Regions from separate parts of the Aureimonas sp. OT7 genome, predicted to be linked through region 3. Evidence: riboswitches for the same ligand, from Rfam matches in the RefSeq annotation. Region 3 holds a riboswitch; each other region holds the start of a gene.

Region 1 (4,749 bases), 210 kb from region 3:
GTCTCGAACAGCATGGTCAGCATCCGCCGCCACAGATCGACGGCACGGACCTTGCGATGCACACGCACGCGGCCGCCTGCGGCATCCCGTTCAGCGGCCTCGTAGGCCGCCTTGAAGTCCGCGCCGTACAGATCGTGCAGGTGCGGCACCTCGTCCGGGGAAAACAAGGTCCATTCAGCGTCAGCCTCGACTCGCTCCATGAACAGGTCGGGCACCCAGTTGGCGGTATTCATATCGTGTGTCCGGCGGCGGTCGTCGCCGGTGTTCTTCCGCAGGTCGAGGAATTCCTCGATGTCGACATGCCATGTTTCCAGATAGGCGCAGACCGCGCCCTTGCGCTTGCCGCCCTGGTTGACGGCGATAGCGGTATCGTTGGCCACCTTCAGGAAAGGCACCACGCCCTGGCTTTTGCCGTTGGTGCCGCGGATATGCGCACCAAGACCCCGCACCGGCGTCCAGTCGTTGCCGAGGCCGCCGGAATACTTGGCCAGAAGGGCGTTATCCCGCACCGACTTGAAGATCTGGCTGAGATCGTCACCGATGGTGGTGAGGAAACAGGACGACAATTGCGGGCGCGGCGTGCCCGAATTGAACAGCGTCGGCGTCGACGCCATGAAGCGGAAGCTGGACAGAAGCTCGTAGAACTCGATGGCGCGCGCTTCCCGGTCCGTTTCGCGGACTGAAAGGCCCATGGCCACCCGCATGAAGAAGGCCTGCGGCAGCTCGAAGCGGGTACCGTTGCTGTGCAGGAGATACCGGTCGTACAGGGTCTGCAGCCCAAGAAACTGGAACTGCCGGTCGCGTTCCGGCTTCAGGGACGCACCGAGAACGGCGATATCGAAGCGCGCGAGCTCGGGGTCGATGAGCTGTTCCGCGACACCGCGGGCGAGGTAGCGCGAAAAGTAATCCGTATAGGCGTCCTGCATGTCGGCGGCAGTGGCGTTGGTCGGCACGCCCCTGACGAAGCTGAGCGCCTCGGCCCGGAGCTTGTCCATCAACAGGCGTGCGCTGGCGAAGGCATAGTCCGGATCGGTCTCGACAAGCGCCCGCGCCGCCAGGATCGGGGCGTCGGACAGCTCCTCGCGCGAGATGCCATCGTAAAGGTTGCGTTTGGTTTCGCGGACGATCAGCGCCGCATCCGCACCGGGCAACCCATCGACCGCCTCGGCCACGACGGCCGCCAGGCGGTCCATGTCGAGCGGCGTGGCGCCGCCATCCGGCTCGCGCACCACGATCGCCGGTGCGGCAGGCGCGGCCTGCGTTTCCAACCGCGCCCTGGCGCGCTCCTCCCGGTACAGGACATAGGCGCGGGCCACCTTGTGATGGCCGCCGCGCATCAGCGCCAGCTCGACCTGGTCCTGCACGTCCTCGATATGGATGACATGGTCACGGCCGGCGCGGCGCTGCACGGCCGAGGCAACCTGATCCGTCAGATCGTCGACGATGTCGTGCACGCGCGACGAACCGGCGGCCTCCCGGCCCTCGACGGCCAGGAAAGCCTTGGTGACGGCGATGCTGATCTTGCCGGCATCGAAGACGTCGCTCTGGCCGTTGCGCTTGACGACGCGCAGGGGACTGGCCTGCGCCTCCGAGGCCGGACGGACTGTCGGGAATTCTGCGGAAAGTGACATCGGCTGTTCCTGTCGAAGAGGATGGACAGGCCAGGCGGACACGTGCTGCATACCGGCGCCGCGAGACGCCGGGCAAGCTACACGATCCGCCGGGACACCCCGCCCAGGGAAAGGTTCATCGACACGGCAGGTCTCCTGGCTCACGGGTCGTCGCCGGCACCCGGCCTTCCCGGAGCCAGGCTCCAGTGGCGCGATTGGGTGCGGGCTACCCGTCTACAGTTGCGGGGACAGCTTCGGACTAACCATTTGAGCGGCGAACCGAATTCCCTCTTAGCTTCCATATCTTGTGTCTATGGAAGACCGTGACCACAACAGATTGTTTTACGCGGTCGCGGGTGTCAACCCGCCTTCGTCGGTTTTCCACCGCGCCGAAGCGTTCGGGAAAATTCTCGATTGTGGTTCAGCCCGTGCTGCGGCATTCAGGGCATCGTTGCAACAAACACCTGGTTCCGATGCCCATTTCCCAAAAGCAGTTCTATGCCCGCACATTCGCTTTCCTGGCGGCCGCGCTGCTTCTGCTTCTGGCGATCGTTGGCGGTTCGATGTATTTGACCCGGCTGACCCAGCAGAATTTCGATAAAGTCGTCATGACACGCGCGGTGCGGAGCGCGGCAGCTGACCTTTTGTCCCGCATCGTCGATGCCGAAACCGGCCAGCGCGGATATCTCCTGACACGTGACCAGCGTTACCTCGAGCCGTATCGCGAGCAGATCGGGTCCATCGCGCCCAGGGTCGAACGGCTGCAGGTGGCGATGGACGAGATGATGGGCGGCCGCGCGGACTTGTCGGAACTGAGCCAGCGTGTGACGGCCAAGACGGCGGAACTGGATTCCACCGTTTCGCTTGCGCTCAGCGGCCAGTATGACGCGGCCGTCGCAGAGGTGGCCGGCGGCGCCGGGCTCGCCCTCATGGACGAGATCCGAGGCCAGCTCGGCATGATTCTCGACCAGGCGGAAGCGCAATTGCAGGCCGGCATAGAGCGGCAGGAGAACATCGGGTCCACCTTGCGCCACGTCACGGTGATCGGCGCCATCGCCATCATCCTGATGGCCGCCGCCGCCGCCTGGACCATCCTGCGCTATACGCGGGAAGTCGCCGAGGCCCGCGCCGAAATCGAGGCCGCAAACACGGCTCTGGAAGCCCGCGTCCAAGAGCGCACCACCGACCTCATCAAGGCGAACGAGGAGATTCAGCGCTTCGCCTACATTGTGACGCATGATCTGCGCGCGCCGCTTGTGAACATCATGGGCTTCACCAGCGAACTGGAGGCGACGTTTTCGCCGGTGCGGGACTACATGGCCAGCCTGCCGCCAAGCGAGGAACCGCTGCGCCGCCATGCCGAGGAGGCGATCAACCAGGAGGTTCCCGAGGCCATCTCATTCATCCGCTCGTCGACCCGCAAGATGGACGGCCTCATCAACGCCATCCTGAAGATATCGCGGGAAGGGCGGCGCAGCCTGAAGCCGGAAAGGGTGGACCTTCGAGCCCTGGTGGAGACGGCGACGAATGCCGTGCACCATCAGGGTGCCGAGAACAACGGTGAGATCGAAACCGATGTCAAGGCGACGTCCATCGTCACCGACCGCCTGTCGCTTGATCAGATGCTGGGGAATCTGCTTGATAACGCAATCAAGTACCGCGAGCCGTCGCGTCCCTTGCGGATATCCGTCCGTACACGGAATGATTCCTACGGCCGCGTCGTCATTGAGGTCGAGGACAATGGACGGGGCATTTCGCCGGCTGACAATGAACGGGTGTTCGAGCTCTTCCGACGGTCGGGAAAACAGGATACTGCGGGTGAGGGGATCGGGTTGGCGCATGTGCGGACGCTGGCCCGCAACCTGGGCGGCGACATCGGCCTCAAATCTGAACTCGGCAAGGGCTCGACCTTCACGCTCGTCCTGCCGGCCAATCTTTTGAACGTGAAGCGGAGCATTGAATCGTGAGCAGGACCGCAAAGCCTGTCCAGATCGTCATGATCGAGGACGACGAGGGCCACGCACGGCTGATCGAAAAGAACATCCGTCGTGCCGGCGTCAACAACGAGATCCTGCCCTTCGGCAACGGCACGGACGCGTTGGCGTTCCTGTTCGGTGCGGATGGCTCGGGCGAGGACAGTGCCGGACGGCACCTCCTGATCCTTCTCGACCTGAACCTGCCGGACATGGGCGGGGTGGACATCCTGGAGAAAGTGAAGGCCAACCCGCATACCAAGCTCTCGCCCGTCATCGTCCTGACGACGACCGACGACAGCCGCGAGATCCAGCGCTGCTATGATCTCGGCGCCAATGTCTACATCACCAAGCCGGTGGACTACGAAGGCTTCGCCAATGCCATCCGGCAGCTTGGCCTGTTCTTCTCGGTGATGCAGGTGCCGGAAACGGAATGACGATGGCCGGGGGCGCGATCCAGCCGGGCGCAGCCGGTGTCACAGTTCTGTACGTCGACGACGACGTCGTGGCCGGCCGCCTTGCCCAGCGCATGTTGAGCCGCCATGGCATATCAGTGGTGCATGCGCCCGATGCCGTCACCGGCCTGCAACTCCTCAACGATCGCGACTTTTCCGCGGTCATCCTGGATCACGACCTCGGCTCCGGGTCCGGCCTCGATATCCTGAGCGACATGAGCGCCATGGAGAACGCGCCGCCGGCAGTCTACGTGACGGCATCGACCGAGTTGTCCATCGCCGTGGACGCGCTGAAGGCCGGTGCGGTGGACTACGTCGTCAAGACGGTCGGGTCGGAGTTCGAGCTGCTGCTGGCCAACGCCATCCGCGCCTCGGTTGAAAAGGCGACGTTGCGGCGCGCCAAGGAAAGGGCGGAGCAGGAGGTGCGCGAGGCCCGCGACCGCGCCGTGGCCATGCTGGCCGAGGTGAACCACCGGGTGGCGAACAGCCTGGCGCTCGTCGGGTCTCTCGTTCGCATGCAATCGAACGGCACCGAGGATCCCGCAATCCGCGAGGCATTGACCGAGGTGCAGGCGCGTATCACCGCGATCGCCAATCTGCACCGCAGCCTCTATACGTCCGAGGATGTCCGCAGTGTCGATCTGAAGACCTATCTGGGCCGGCTGGTGGGGGAGCTGACCCTGTCCATGGCCGACGACCTGCACAAGATGC
Region 2 (4,749 bases), 250 kb from region 3:
GCTGCGCCAGGGCGCGCGCAATGTGCACGCGTTGGCGCTCGCCGCCCGACAGCGTGCTCCAGAAACGGGTGTCGAACCCGTCGAGGCCCGCGGCGCTTATGGATTGCGCGATAATCTCAAGGTCGGCCGCGCTCGGCGCCGCAAAGGGCGCAAGCCAGGGTGTGCGGCCCAGTTCCACGCAATCGCGGACCGTCAGCGCTTCCTCCGTATCGGAGGATTGGGCCACGAAGGCAAGGTTTCGCGCCAGATCCCGCCGCGTGAAGCCTGACGCCGGCCTGCCGTCCAGAACAACGCCATTCGAAGGCAGCAGGCCAGCCAAAAGGCGCAGAAGCGTCGACTTGCCGGACCCATTCGGCCCGACGACGCCAAGCGTCTCGCCGGGCGCGATGTCGAGGCTGACGCCGGAGACGATCGGCTTGCCACCGACGGCCCAGTGGAGATCCCTGGCTTCTACCCTCATGGGCGCATGCGCCTGCGCACGAGGATCAGCGCAAAGCCCGGTGCCCCGACAAGGGCGGTCACGACGCCGATCGGAACGACCTGGCCGGGGATCAGCATGCGCGACACGATATCGGCGGCGATCAGGAAAACCGCTCCCAGCAGCGCCGAAGCGGGGATGAGCCGGCGGTGCCGCACACCGGCGATGAAGCGTGCGGCATGAGGGACGACCAGTCCGACGAAGCCGATCGAGCCGACCAGGCTGACCATGATGGCGGTTGTCAGCGTGACGACGCCGATGAGGGCGATTCGAATGCGCCGGACATCGATACCGAGCGAGGATGCCGCTTCCGAGCCGAAGGAAAAGGCATCGAGACCGCGCGCGCACCACAGGCAGACCACCAGCGCCAGCGCCGCAGCCGGTGCTGCAAGCGAAACGTCGGGCCAGCGCACGCCGGACAGGTTGCCCAGCAGCCAGAACATGATACCGCGCGCCTGTTCCGCATTGGCCGAGCGGGCGATGAAGAAAGAGGTGAGAGCGTTGAACAATTGCGAGCCGGCAATGCCCGCAAGAACCATCTGCGCCGGCCCGCCGCCCGCCGCACGGGCAAGGGCGGCGACCATAAGGAACGCCAGCGCCGCCCCCGCGAAAGCCCCGGCCGAAAGGCCGATGGCGCCAGCCCCGACTCCCATGATCGTCACCGCGACGGCGCCGGTGGAAGCGCCCGCCGAAACACCCAGAAGATAGGGGTCTGCCAAGGCGTTGCGCACCAAAGATTGCAGGACCACGCCGGCCAGCGCCAACCCGGCACCGCATGCCGCGGCAACCAGCGTGCGTGGCATGCGGTAGTTCCAGACTATACCGGAATCGATGGCGTCCACCGCATGGGCGGCGCCGAAAAGCTTGTTGGCGAGGACGGAGCCGACAAGCGACGGCGGCAAGGGCGTTTCACCGATGATTATACCGGCAAGGATCGCCGCCGTCAGGATCGCGACGCCCGCGCCCGCCCAGGCAATGGGCGTCGCGGGCCGCGCCCTTGCGATACCGGCTGCCGTCACCGTGCGTCGAGCTTGGACAAGGCGTCGGCAAGGGTTTCCAGTGCCGCGATGTTGCGGATGGAAGGGTCCATCGCATGCGCGTCCAGCACGACGATACGATCGTTGCGGACCGCGTCCATCTGGCTGGCAACCGGGTCGGTGCGCAGGAACTCCAGCTTCTTCTCGTAGTCGTCGGCCTCGAAGCGGCGCCGGTCCATGCTGGCCACCACGATGATGGATGGGTCGGCGCGGGCGATGGTTTCCCAGCTTACGAGGGGCCACTCCTCGTCGCTTTCGATGATATTGCGCAGCCCAAGCGCATCCATCATCGTTGCGGGAGGCCCCTTGCTTCCGGCAACGAACGGATCCCCCGAAAGCTCGGGAGAGGAGAACCAGAACATGGCGCTGACATCGTCCATCCCCAGCGCCTGTGCCGTCTCGATGGCCGTGCTTTCCCGGTTGCGCAGGTCGGCCACCAGGGCCCGGCCGCGCTCGGGTACGGCAAGAATGTCGGCGAGCTCCGTAATGCCCTGGTAGAGAGTGTCCATGGAATACATGGCGGTCCGCGTTCCATCGGAGCCCGCGGTGTTGTCCTTGCCGACGCAGTCGGACGGCAGGATATAGGTGGGAATGCCAAGATCGGAGAATTGCTCGCGAGTCGCTACGATGCCCTGAGGGCCGACATGCCATTCATATTGCGCGGCAACCAGCCCCGGACGTTTGGCGACGACGCTTTCGAAGCTCGGATCGTTGTCGGCAAGGCGCTCGATTCCGGCGTTTGCCTCCTCGAATTGCGGAAGGACGTCGGTGAACCAGACTGCCGTGCCGGCAACCTTCTCCTGCAAGTCGAGCGAATAAAGAATCTCGGTGACGGCCTGGCCGACGGCGACGACGCTGTCCGGCACGGCCTCGAACCGGATATCGACACCGCAGTTTTGCAGCGTCAGCGGATAGGTCGTTTGCGCCGTAGCCTGGGCAGAGAAGCCCAGGCACGCCGCCAATGCGAGCGAGGAGATGAAAGTCCGGGCGCGGGCCCGATTGAAATTCGCCATGTCGACACCTTCCTGGGCAACCCCGCCCAGTTCGCGTTGCTGTTCGTGCCGGCAGGTCTCCTGACTGGCGGGTCGAAGCTTGCGCGGCCTTCCCGGGGGATCCCCAGTGACGAAATCGCGCGGCGCTCACCGCCTACAGTTGCGGGGGCAGTTCCGTTTGGCCGGCCTTGAGGCCAGCTACGGATTCCCTTTCAATTCCTTGCGGAAACCGGCACCGATGTCGCTACCAGACGGCGCGGGCCTTCACAACCGCAATGCTGGCTGCGGCTCAAAGCCTGTGCCATCGGTCCGTTGCGGCGGCGTCGGTATCGCGGGCCTCTACCCATGCGCCTACGCTGCCATCCACGAGATGCTCGCGTTTCCAGAACGGCGCCTCGGTCTTCATGAAATCCATGATGCAGGACGCGGCCTCGAAGGCGGCTTGCCGATGCTGCGAAGCGCAGGCAACGAAGACGATCTCCTCGCCGGGCAGAATCATGCCGAAGCGATGGATGATGGCCCAGCCGGCCAGCGGCCAGCGTGCGGCGACGGATTCGGCGATCTTGCCGATCTGCCCTTCTGCCATGCCCGGGTAGTGCTCTATCTCGAGCGCGGCGAGGCGCCCGGCTTCGTCGCGGCAGTATCCGGTAAAGCTGACCAGCGCGCCGAACGAGCCGTCGGAGGGCAGCGTGGACGCCGCTTGCGCGAAATCGATGCGCTCGGCCTGGACGCGGACGAGTGCCATGTCATCCCCCCGTCATCGGCGGGAAGAACGCGACTTCCCGAACGCGGGCCAGCGGCGCATCGTGCCGTGCATGCTCATGATCTAGCGCGACACGCACGAGCTGGGGCGTCTTCAGGGCCTGCGCATAATTTTCGCCGCGGCCTTCCAGCCAGCGTATCAGGTCGGCCACGGTGCCGATGTCGGCCGGCAGGGAAACATCCTCGCCGGCAAGGCCGATGCGCTCCCGGATGGATGCGAAATAGGCGAGTTTCATGGCGCGACCTCCCGGTCAGACGTCGATATGGCGCAGGCCCGCTCGGAAATAATCATAGCCGGTATAAAGGGTGATCAGCGCCGCGATCCAGAGGAAGAATATGCCGAGTTCCGTGACATAGGGGAAAATCTGGTCTCCGGCCGGGCCCGCCAGCAGGAAGGCGATGGCCACCATCTGCGCCGCCGTCTTCCACTTGGCCAGCCGCGTCACCGGAACGCTCACCTTCAGCTCGGCCAGGTATTCGCGCAGGCCGGATACGAGGATTTCCCGGCACAGGATCACGATGGCGGCCCAGATGCTCCAGCCGGCAATGGTGCCGTCGGCCGCCAGAACCAGAAGCGCGGCCGCCACGAGAAGCTTGTCGGCGATGGGGTCCAGCATGCGGCCGATGGTCGAGGTCTGTTGCCATGCGCGCGCCAGATAGCCGTCGAGCCAGTCGGTGAGGCTGGCCGTGGCGAACAGGAAGACAGCCCACCAGCGCGCCGTGTCGGACCCGTGCAGCCGCCCCTCCACGAAGAAGCACAGGACGACCAGCGGCACCGCGATGATGCGCGCATACGTCAGGATGTTCGGCAGGTTGAGTGCCTTGGATGCCATGGTTACCGTCCGCAGTTCGTTGGCCCTTTGAACCGCTCGTGGGGCCATACGTCAAGGCATGGAAGTCGATCTTCAGCCGCCGTTGAAATGATCGTAGACCAGCCGCGCCATGGCCTCTGAAATGCCGTCCACCTTGCGCAGGTCGCTCAGGGCCGCGCGGGAGACGGCCTTGGCCGTTCCGAAATGCTGCAGCAGGGCGCGTTTGCGCGCCGGCCCGATCCCGGCGATCTCGTCGAGCGGGTTGCGCGTCAATTCCTTGGAGCGGCGCGCGCGGTGGGTGCCTATGGCGAAGCGGTGCGCTTCGTCCCGCAGGCGCTGAACGAAATACAGGACTGGATCGCGCGGGGGCAGGGTGAAGCTTTCCCGACCCGGTATGACGAAGCGTTCACGCCCGGCGTCACGGTCCACGCCCTTGGCGACGCCGATGGTGGTGACCTTGTCGGCGATGCCGAGCCCCTCCAGGATTTCGCGGACCGCCGCAACCTGGCCCTTGCCGCCATCGATGAGGACAAGGTCCGGCCAGGCGGGCATGTCCGCCTCCGCGGCGCTTTCGGGGTCTTCGGGCGGGGCGACCGGGCCCGCTTCGCCGTGATCCTTGATGAGCCTTGCGAAACGCCGCGACATCACCTCGCGCATCATGCCGAAAT
Region 3 (4,749 bases):
TCCTCGCGCCGGTAGATCTCCTGGCGCAGAAACGACAATTCCGCATCGTAGGCCGCCTCGTCGACCTCGACCCACCAGCATTTCGGGCGGCCGTCGCTGCCATCCGACCAGCGATAGCCGCGCCGTTTCAGGACATCCTTCAGGTCGAAGGGCGTATGTTCGGCATAGATGCGCCGGCGGGTCCGACCGCTCGATTCCAGGAGATGGGCGAAGGCGCTGCGCCCATCCGCCCCGGAAGGACGCGTCAGCACTTCCAGAAGCGCATGGCAATCATCCACCGCGCGATGGCCATCGTGGAACAGGCCGCACTGCGACAGAAGATAGGACAGCTTGCTGCCTTCGAAACCGAGTTCGCGCCAGGGGATCTCGGCATGCGAGCACGCCCAGGCCTTGAATTCGAAGCAGGCGGACAGCCCCTCGCAGAAACGCCGGTCGAAGGCGGCATTATGCGCGATGACGAGGTCCGCCGTCTCTGCCAGCCGCTCCAGGGCGGCAAGGTCGATGCGCTGGCCCGCCACCATAGCATCGGTGATGCCCGTCAGTTGCGTGATCTCGGGCGGGATCGGCACGGAGGGCTGCTGCAGCCCGCCGAACACGCCGACGACATCGCCGATCGTGCCGTCGTCATCATAGGTGAAGGCAACGGCCCCCACCTCGATCACTTCGTCCATGCCATGGCGAAGGCCGGTCGTCTCGGTGTCGATCAGCAGCGCGACATGCGGAAACAGGCTTTCTTCGCGCGCCACCACGGGGCGCGGCACGAGCTTGCGCAAAATGCGGAACCGGCCCGTCGCCTCCAGCCGGCGCGCCATACGCTCCTCTTCGTCGAAGCTGAACAGATCGAGTTGGCCCATGCGAAATTCCTGCGTGCGTCGAGTATCAACTACCCGCAAGGATGGTCTGCGTCAAAAACTGAGCTTCACACCCGCAACCGCCACACGCCCCATGCCGCCATAGCCGTAGACATCCTCGTAGCGCTCGCCGAACAGGTTTTCGACACGGGCGAAGGCCTCCGCATGATCGTTGAAACGATACGATCCGGCGAGGTTCACCAGCGTATAGGGATCAAGCTCCACGCGTGACTGGTTGTAGAAGGCATCGAACGCGATATCCTGCTGTCCGCCGGTATAAAGGATGCCGAGGTTGAGCGCAGCCGCACCGTCCAGGAAGCTGTAGCCTATGTCGAGGCTCGCGACGTTTTCCGGACGGCGGGCCAGGGTGACGCCGTCCGCGTCATCGCCGTCGAGGAACGTATAGGCCGCGCGCACGGTCAGCCCATCCAGAAGATAGGCCGTCACCCCAAGCTCGATGCCGTGGATCGTGGACGTACCGTCCAGGTTGATGGACGTCGTACCCGCTCCCTGGATCAGGTCGGTAATGCGCTGGTTGAAATAGGTTGCTTCGATCGACAGCGCATCGCGCAGGATCCACTGGTCCAAGCCGATGTCCCAGCCTTCCGCCTTTTCCGGCTTCAGGTCGGGGTTTCCGCGATAGGTGCCGTCATAGCCGAACAGTTCGAACAAGGAAGGGTTCTTGATACCCGTACCATAGGAGCCGCGCAGTTTCGTTCCGGTCCGCGACAGATCGTAGGCCGCGGTGCCCCGCCATGTGGTGGCATCGGCGAAACGCTCGTTCATGTCGTGGCGCACCGCCCCGGTCAGGAACAGCGCGTCCGCGATACCGAGTTGGTACTGGCCGACCAGCCCGCTCTGGCCGGTGGAGCGGTCGAAGCTGGAGTATGCACCGTCCACTTCGGCGGATTCTTCCTCGTGCTCGGCAAGGAAGGTCAGCGTATGGTCCAGGCGCGCGGCCTCCTGCGCCAGGAAGACGTTGGATTGATAGTCCACCTTGGTCCGGTCGCCGACATAATCGTCGGTGCGGGACCTATCGGTGAAGTAGCGCAGCGTCGAATGGCTGCGGCTGATGCCGGCGACGTGCTGCCAGCGCCCGTCCAGCGTATCCAGCCGGGCCTGCACACGTCCGTACATCTGCCGGCCGCGTGTCGCGGCGTCCGCATCGGCCGGCAGGCCGTCGGCGAACCCATCCGCGTCGGCCCGATGGTCCGTCACGCGGCCCACCATGTCGAACCGCAGGTCCTGCGTGGCATCGAAGCCGAGTTTGGCGAAGCCCGTGACGTTGTCATAACCGTCGCGCTCAAGGTTGCCGCGCCACTCGGACGCGCTCGAGGCGCCGTCCGTGCGGTAGCCGCCGAGGCTGCCGAAAAAGTCGGCGCCGCCCGAAGCGCCGCCGATGGACAGGAGGCCGCTGGCCGTGCCCATGCTACCACCTTCCAGGCGTGCCGAAGCGGACGTCCGGCCCTCGCCCTTGCGGGTGACGATGTTGACGACGCCGCCGATGGCGTCGGACCCGTAGAGCGCACTCTGCGGACCGCGCAGCACCTCGATCCGCTCCACATCGTCGGCAAGCATGTTGGCGAAATCGTACTCGCCGCCACTGGCGGGATCGTTCACCTCGATGCCGTCGATGAGCACGAGCGTCTGGTTGCCCTCGGCGCCGCGCAGCCGAACCTGGGTCAGGCCGCCCACCGTGCCCGTGCGGCTCAGGCCCACCCCCGGCACGCTCCGCAACGCGTCGGCCACGAAGCGCACCTGCCGCCGCTCCAGTTCGGCCCTGTCGATGACGGTGACGGCGCTGCCGACGGCGCGCGCCGGCGTCGACGTCCGGTTGGCCGTGACGATGACGGGGTCCAGCGCGATCGCCGCCGGCAGCAAACTGATCTGTGCGCTGGCGGCGGACGAAATGGCGATAAGAGCCGAGCCTGTCAGGCAGGCAGCAAGGCGGATGGACAAGGCAACCTCGTTAACATCGTTTCCGGTTGCATCGAACGAGGTCCGGCCCTGTCGAGGCACCCCGCCCGACATGTTCGCGTGCAACCACGGCTGACGGCAGGTCTCCTGGCTCGCGGGTCCTTCCGCCGTGCCGCCTTCCCGGGGGCGCTGGCCCCAGTGGCATAATGGCAAGGCAGTCTCCGCCTACAGTTGCGGGGGCAGCCGCAGCATGGCCGGATGGCGCACTGCGTTCCCTTTGAAGCCCTTTCGGGGCACCGTCGCGCGGCACAATAGACACGGTACCGCGGCCTCACAAGCATCCACAGGATAAGGGATGGCTGACTTTCTGGTTGTGCTGCCGCAACGCAACTGTAACAAGGAGATGAGGGGCCGGTCCGGTCAGCGCGGAGTGCAAGGATGGCGCATAGTTTTCGGCAAGACCGTCCGACGGGGCGTGACGGACCGAGAATCCTGATCTACAGCCACGACACGTTCGGCCTTGGCCATCTTCGGCGTTGCCGCGCCATCGCCAACCGGCTGGTCGGGTCGATGGATGACGCCTCAATCGTCATCATTTCCGGCTCTCCCATCATCGGCCGCTTCGACTTCGAGGACGGCGTCGATTACGTACGCGTGCCGGGCGTGGTCAAGCTGCCGAATGGCGGGTACACAACCTCCAATCTGCGCCTGTCGCTGGACGAGACCGTGCAGATCCGCCGCTCCGTCATCATGGCAACGGCGCGCAGCCTGAACCCCGACCTCCTGATCGTCGACAAGGAGCCCGCCGGCTTCCGCGACGAGTTGCTGCCGACGCTGGAGCACCTGAAGGCGACAGGCGCGCGCATCGTGCTGGGCCTGCGCGACGTCCTGGACGATGCCGCAGTGATCGTGCCCGAATGGGAGCGCAAGGGCGCGACCGAGGCGCTTTCTGCCTTCTACGACAACGTCTGGGTCTACGGCCTTCCCGAGATCCACGAGCCGCTGGCGCCCTTTTCCCTGCCCGAGCGGCTGCAAAACGAAATCATCTATACCGGCTATCTCCGGCGCGACCTGCCCCAGGTCTCCGCGACGGCGGCCTACCCATCCATCACCTGCAAACCCTATGTGCTCGTTACGACGGGCGGTGGCGGCGACGGCGAAGGGCTGATCGACTGGACCCTTTCGGCCTACGAGGCCGACCGGTCCCTGCCCCTTGGCGCGCTCATCGTCTTCGGCCCCTTCGTGCCGCCCGATCAGCGTGCCGCCTTCATGGAGCGCGTGGCCCGCCTGCCCGACGTGGAAGCGATCACCTTCGATTCCAGAATCGAGCACCTCATCGCCAACTCCGAAGGCATCATCGCCATGGGTGGCTACAACACGTTCTGCGAGATCCTGTCCTTCGACAAACGATCCGTGATCGTGCCGCGCCGCACGCCGCGCATGGAACAGACCATCCGCGCCGAGCGGGCCGCCGAGCTGGGCCTCATCACGTGCCTGGACGGTGCCGGGCTGGAAGACGGCGCCCACCGCAACCCGCATTTGATGGCAGAAGCCATCCGCGCCCTTCCCGGACGCCCGAAACCTTCGGAAAAGACCCTGCCAAGGCTGCTTGATGGACTGGATACAATCGACGCAACGGTGCGAGGCTGGTTCCCCAGCCCCTCGAAAGAAACGGCCCGAACCGCAAGCCGGTAGAATTGCCGTCGTCCTGAAGGGCTATCCCCGGCTTTCGGAAACCTTCATCGCACAGGAAATCCTGGGGCTGGAGCAACTGGGCTTTTGTCTGGATATCTGGTCGTTGCGGCGCCCGACGGACCGTGCGCGCCACCCGATGCACGAGCAGATCGCGGCGCCTGTCTACTACCTGCCGGAATATCTGAAGGACGATCCGCTGCGCGTCCTGCGCGGCGTACTGGCGCTGCCACGCCAGAAGGGCCTTGGCCGCTTCGTCCGCACGGCGCTTGCCGACCTGCGCCGAGAT
Region 4 (4,749 bases), 1.5 Mb from region 3:
GACGATGTGATCGGGCTTCTCGTCGCGCTCCAGAAGCTTCGTCATCGTGGGGATGAAGTCGTCGGCGACGGTGCAGCAGATGCAGCCATTCGTCAGCTCCACGATATCCTCTTCCCGGCAGGCGGTGCCGGCACAGGCGCGGAGCACGTCTCCGTCGACGCCCAGATCGCCGAACTCGTTGATGATGAGGGCAATGCGCCGGCCGCCGGCATCGGCGAGAAGATTGCGGATCAGCGTCGTCTTTCCGGCGCCGAGAAAGCCGGTGATGACCGTTGCGGGGATCTTGTGGGCCATGTCTTCTATCCTTTCAGTTTCAGCGGCAGCCCCGCGGCAACGAACCAGGCTTCGTCGGCCAGTGCTGCGATGGTCTGGTTCATGCGGCCGGAATGGTCGCGGAAGGCGCGGGCCAGCGCGTTTTCCGGCACGATCGAAAGGCCGACCTCGTTGGACACGAGAATGATCGTCCCATCCGCCGCTGCCAGCATCCGGCACAGGTCTTCGGTGGCGGCGGCGATGTCGCGATCCGCCAGAAGGATGTTGCTGAGCCACAGCGTCAGGCAGTCCACCAGCAGGACGCGGTCGTGGCGTGCCTCGGCGCCGATGGCCTGCGCCAGATCGCACGGTGCTTCCACGGTGCGCCAGCCGGCGCCGCGAGAGCGCCGATGCGCCTCGATGCGGGCCGCCATCTCGGCGTCGAAGGCCTGCCCCGTGGCGATGTAGACCCGCTCGAGCTCACTGGCGTCGGCAAGCCGCTCGGCGAAGGCGCTCTTGCCGGAGCGCGCTCCGCCGAGCACGAAAACGGATCGCCTCACGCCGGGTGCGGACTGGCGGTGCGCCGGATCGCGTCGAGCACCAATCCGGAGAACAGGCCGATCAGCACCCAGAACAGTGCGGACGTTGCCAGCGACGCCACGGCGAACTCCGCCGCCAGGCTGGGCGGAATGGGGCTCGCGAGCTCCGCTGGGTGCGGCGCCGGCACGAACAGGGGCGCCGCGATCAGCACGAGGCCGAGCAGGCGTTGCCATGTGCGCCGCGACAGGACGATGCCGGCCAGGCCCCCGCCGGTGCACAGCACGGCCATCAACCACCAGGCTTGCCGCGCCCCGAGGTCGGCGGCGGGCATTGCCGGCAGCTCGGGCGGCAGGCCCAGCGCGGGGGCGAGCGTCAGCACGCCGAAACCGGCAAGGCCCCAGACCGCGCCATTGCGGGCCGTGAGCGGTTTGTCGAAGGCCAGGCTGGCTGCTGCCAGCAGCAGTGCGAAGCCGGCGCCCAGCACGATATTGGCCATCGCCGTGCCACCGAGGCGGCTGGCGACCAGCGTGGCGCTTTCCTCGCCCTCGCCGCCATGGGCCATGGCGGGCGTAACGAGGGAAAGGCCGGCAGCATGGTCGTGGGCAGGTGCGCCGCCGTCCTCGAAGACTTCGGCGGCAAGGATGAGCGGAGTTGTCTTCAGCGACTGGACCGGCGTGATCGCCAGGCCAGCCAGCATTCCGGCCAGGAGGGCCGCGATAAGGGTTCGTGCCAGCATGGTGCGTTCCTTGTATCCCGGTTCAGTGGCAGGGAAGGCCCATGGCGTGGCGCGCGTCGTGTGCGGTGTCATGCAGCGCGTCGGCGGCGGCGAAGCCCGCGCCATAGACGAAGAAGGCACCGAGAACGAGGGCAAAGAGCGCGGTTGCGATGCGCCCTGACGAAGAAGCATGCGTCTGCGACGCGGAATGCGCGGTCATAAGGTTCAACCTCCGTGACGGCGGCAGGATTGCCGCTCTTCAGCGATGGCAGGTCTCCTGGCTCGCGGGTCAGCGGTTGCTTCCTGCCTTCCCGGGCGGTGGCCCAGTGGCGTTTCCGGCATGCCGGTGGAACAACCTCTCCGCTCTACAGTCGCGGGGTCGGCTACGATACGGGCCCCCGGATTGGGTCGGCCCTTCGCATTCCCTCTTAGCCCGAAGCCGCAGGGTGCGGTACGGGACCATCGGGCGTCACGATAATCAGTCGGCTCGCCGGCCGCAACTTGCCAATGCGGGCCTCCTGTCCGAAAAAGGCGGGACCGAAACGATTGATCCACCGGAGTTGTTCATGCCGCACCCCGCAATTGTCCCCAACCACAACGCGGTCGTGATGGGCGGGGCGGCCGGCATCGGCCTTGCCGCCGCCCGCCGGTTCCTGGCCGAGGGCATGAACGTGGCCATCGTGGACCGGGACATGGAGCCGCTGGCCGAGGCGCTGGACCTGCTCGAGAAGGAGGCCGGCGCCGATCTCAATGTGGCGGCGGCCGCCTGCGACGTGACGGACAGGGCCGGGCTGGCGAAGACTGCCGCGCATCTGGAGCGGACGCTGGGCCCGATCCATGTGCTGATGAACAACGCCGGCATCCAACCCGGCTCCTCGATCTTCGGCGAGGAACGGAACTGGGATGCCGTCCTGTCGGTCAATCTGGGCGGGGTCATCAATGGTACGCGGGCATTCGGACCCGCCATGCTGGAGCATGGCGAACCGGGCCTGATCATCAATACGGGGTCCAAGCAGGGCATCACCACGCCGCCCGGCGACCCTGCCTACAATGTCTCGAAGGCCGGGGTTAAGACGTTCACCGAGGCGCTGGCGCATGAGCTGCGGGAGCGTGAGGGAGGCGTTGTGACGGCGGCCCTGCTGATCCCCGGTTTCGTCTTCACCGGGTTGACGGCCCGCGGGCGTCGGGACAAGCCGGATGCCGCCTGGACGGCGGAGGAGACGGTGGATTTCATGATGGCGCGTCTGTCGGACGGCGATTTCTACATCCTCTGCCCCGACAACGAGGTCACGCGCGACATCGACGAAAAGCGGATCCAATGGGCGGCCGAGGACGTGATCCGCAACCGGCCGCCGCTATCACGCTGGCACAAGGACTGGGCGGACCGGTTCCGCGCCTTCATGGGGGCGTGAACCGGTCGGTGCCGTAGGGCCTTCGTCAGCCCGTCAGACCATGCGCGCGGCGATCCGATCCTTCCAGACCGCCTCGTGCATGGCCACCATGGCGATGTGCCCAAGGATCAGCGCCAGCAATACCCAGCCGAGCAGGCCATGAACGGCGCTCGCCGGCGCGATCAGCGCCGGAATACGCTCGCCCGTGGCGGCGAATATCTCGAACCCGTAGGGCGAAAACCCCCTGCCGCTGCCGTAGGCACGAAGTATGGCCAGGAACGGGATCACGATCATCAGGAGATACATCGCCAGATGGCCGAGCGTGGCCAGCCGGCCGAAGCGGATCGCCGTATGTCCCGGCCGCCGCGACAGGTTGGCCAGCCCCCACAGGCCGCGCAGGATCGCCAGCAGGAACAGGGTGAAGCCGACGGCATAGTGGGTCGACCAGAAGAACCCTTCGATCGGCGTGTCCTCGGCGAAGACGCGCAGCAGGGCGCTGGTGAACTGCCAGGCCAGCAGCAGCACCATCACCCAGTGAAACAAGCGGGAGACGATGCCGAATCGGTCCGGCGTATCCATCATGGTCGAGTGCATCGGCTTGGAGCCCCTTGCTGGAAACGTTCCATGAAATCTGGCCCAGGACGCGGCCGGGGGGAAGATGCCATTGCGTGACGAAACATTTCACCGCGCGAGCCGCAGCAGCGACGGCACGTCCAGCGCCGCCTCCAATGCGTCGGCGACGGCGTCGAGCGACGCCTCGACTTCGGCCATGTAGGCCAGCGGCGGGCCGGCATGGCCGAGATCCGACAGAAAGCGGCTGCGCCAGGCATCGTTGCCGAAGACGCCGTGCAGATAGGTGCCGAGGACGCGCCCGTCGGCGCTGACGGCACCCTCCGGCCCGGATTCATCGGTGGCGAAGGGGCGTCCGCGGCCGGGCCCCTCGGTGCGGCCGAGATGGATCTCGTAGCCGGACAATTCCTCGCCGGTCGTCGCGCGCAGTCGGGCCGGGCGCACCGTCTTTCGCGGCTCCATTACCGTATCCACGGCAAGCAGGCCAAGGCCATCGACGGCGCCTGCCGGCCCTTCCACCCCGAAGGGATCGTCGATCCGGCGACCGAGCATCTGGAAGCCGCCGCAAATGCCGACGACCATGCCGCCGGCTGCATGGTGGCGCGCGATATCGGTGTCCCAGCCATTGCGGCGGAAGGCCGCGAGGTCGGCGATGGTGGCGCGCGTGCCGGGCAGGAGGATGCAATCGCACCGGGGGATGGCCTCGCCGGGGCGCACGAAGCCGACTTCGACACCCGGTGTCGCGGCCAGCGGGTCGAGGTCGTCGAAATTGGCGATGCGCCCCGGCTGAGGCACCGCAATGCGGACGCGGCGGGCCCCGCCGCCGGGGCGTGGGCGCTCCAGCGCCACGGAATCCTCGGGGGGCAGGCGTCCGACGGTCGTCAGCCAGGGGACGAGGCCCAGAGACGGCCACCCGGTATGCTTTTCGATGGTTGCCATCCCTTCGGCGAACAGGGCCGGATCGCCGCGGAACTTGTTGACGATGGTGCCGGCGATCATGGCCCGGTCCTGCGGCGGCAGGACGCAATGCGTGCCGACAAGCGCCGCGATGACGCCCCCCCGGTCGATATCGCCGATCAGCACCACCGGCACATCGGCGGCGCGGGCAAAGCCCATATTGGCGATGTCGCCGGACCGCAGATTGACCTCGGATGCGCTGCCGGCCCCTTCGACGAGCACGAGCTCGCATTCGGCCGCCAGCCGCGCATGGCTTTCCAGGACGGCGTCGAGCAGGCCGGCCTTGAGGCGTTGGTAATCGACGGCCGATGCGGTGCCCCGGCT

The links. A riboswitch is a leader RNA that binds a small molecule or an ion and turns the genes downstream of it on or off. The one in region 3 is predicted to bind cobalamin.
Region 1: it holds a riboswitch for cobalamin, as region 3 does, so the genes downstream of both, IGS74_RS11405 (ribonucleoside-diphosphate reductase subunit alpha) here and IGS74_RS12395 (TonB-dependent receptor) in region 3, are expected to answer to the same signal.
Region 2: it holds a riboswitch for cobalamin, as region 3 does, so the genes downstream of both, IGS74_RS20295 (ABC transporter substrate-binding protein) here and IGS74_RS12395 (TonB-dependent receptor) in region 3, are expected to answer to the same signal.
Region 4: it holds a riboswitch for cobalamin, as region 3 does, so the genes downstream of both, IGS74_RS19470 (CbtB-domain containing protein) here and IGS74_RS12395 (TonB-dependent receptor) in region 3, are expected to answer to the same signal.

What each region holds. Positions count from the first base shown of each region.
Region 1 is NZ_CP062167.1:2,384,569-2,389,317, forward strand. Features, by position in the region: gene IGS74_RS11405 (ribonucleoside-diphosphate reductase subunit alpha) at 1-1,631, opposite strand, end outside; cobalamin riboswitch at 1,739-1,951, opposite strand; gene IGS74_RS11410 (CHASE3 domain-containing protein) at 2,084-3,577, shown strand; gene IGS74_RS11415 (response regulator) at 3,607-4,020, shown strand; gene IGS74_RS11420 (histidine kinase dimerization/phosphoacceptor domain -containing protein) at 4,017-4,749, shown strand, end outside.
Region 2 is NZ_CP062167.1:2,840,133-2,844,881, reverse strand. Features, by position in the region: gene IGS74_RS13580 (ABC transporter ATP-binding protein) at 1-460, opposite strand, end outside; gene IGS74_RS20300 (iron ABC transporter permease) at 457-1,455, opposite strand; gene IGS74_RS20295 (ABC transporter substrate-binding protein) at 1,494-2,528, opposite strand; cobalamin riboswitch at 2,561-2,756, opposite strand; gene IGS74_RS13570 (molybdenum cofactor biosynthesis protein MoaE) at 2,797-3,252, opposite strand; gene moaD (molybdopterin converting factor subunit 1) at 3,254-3,505, opposite strand; gene pgsA (CDP-diacylglycerol--glycerol-3-phosphate 3-phosphatidyltransferase) at 3,521-4,102, opposite strand; gene uvrC (excinuclease ABC subunit UvrC) at 4,175-4,749, opposite strand, start outside.
Region 3 is NZ_CP062167.1:2,590,279-2,595,027, forward strand. Features, by position in the region: gene IGS74_RS12390 (3'-5' exonuclease) at 1-854, opposite strand, end outside; gene IGS74_RS12395 (TonB-dependent receptor) at 906-2,810, opposite strand; cobalamin riboswitch at 2,888-3,084, opposite strand; gene IGS74_RS12400 (glycosyltransferase) at 3,207-4,463, shown strand; gene IGS74_RS12405 (glycosyltransferase family 4 protein) at 4,381-4,749, shown strand, end outside.
Region 4 is NZ_CP062167.1:4,060,269-4,065,017, reverse strand. Features, by position in the region: gene cobW (cobalamin biosynthesis protein CobW) at 1-294, opposite strand, end outside; gene cobU (bifunctional adenosylcobinamide kinase/adenosylcobinamide-phosphate guanylyltransferase) at 300-812, opposite strand; gene IGS74_RS19475 (CbtA family protein) at 809-1,528, opposite strand; gene IGS74_RS19470 (CbtB-domain containing protein) at 1,551-1,727, opposite strand; cobalamin riboswitch at 1,757-1,986, opposite strand; gene IGS74_RS19465 (SDR family oxidoreductase) at 2,074-2,919, shown strand; gene IGS74_RS19460 (cytochrome b) at 2,953-3,492, opposite strand; gene IGS74_RS19455 (cobyric acid synthase) at 3,580-4,749, opposite strand, start outside.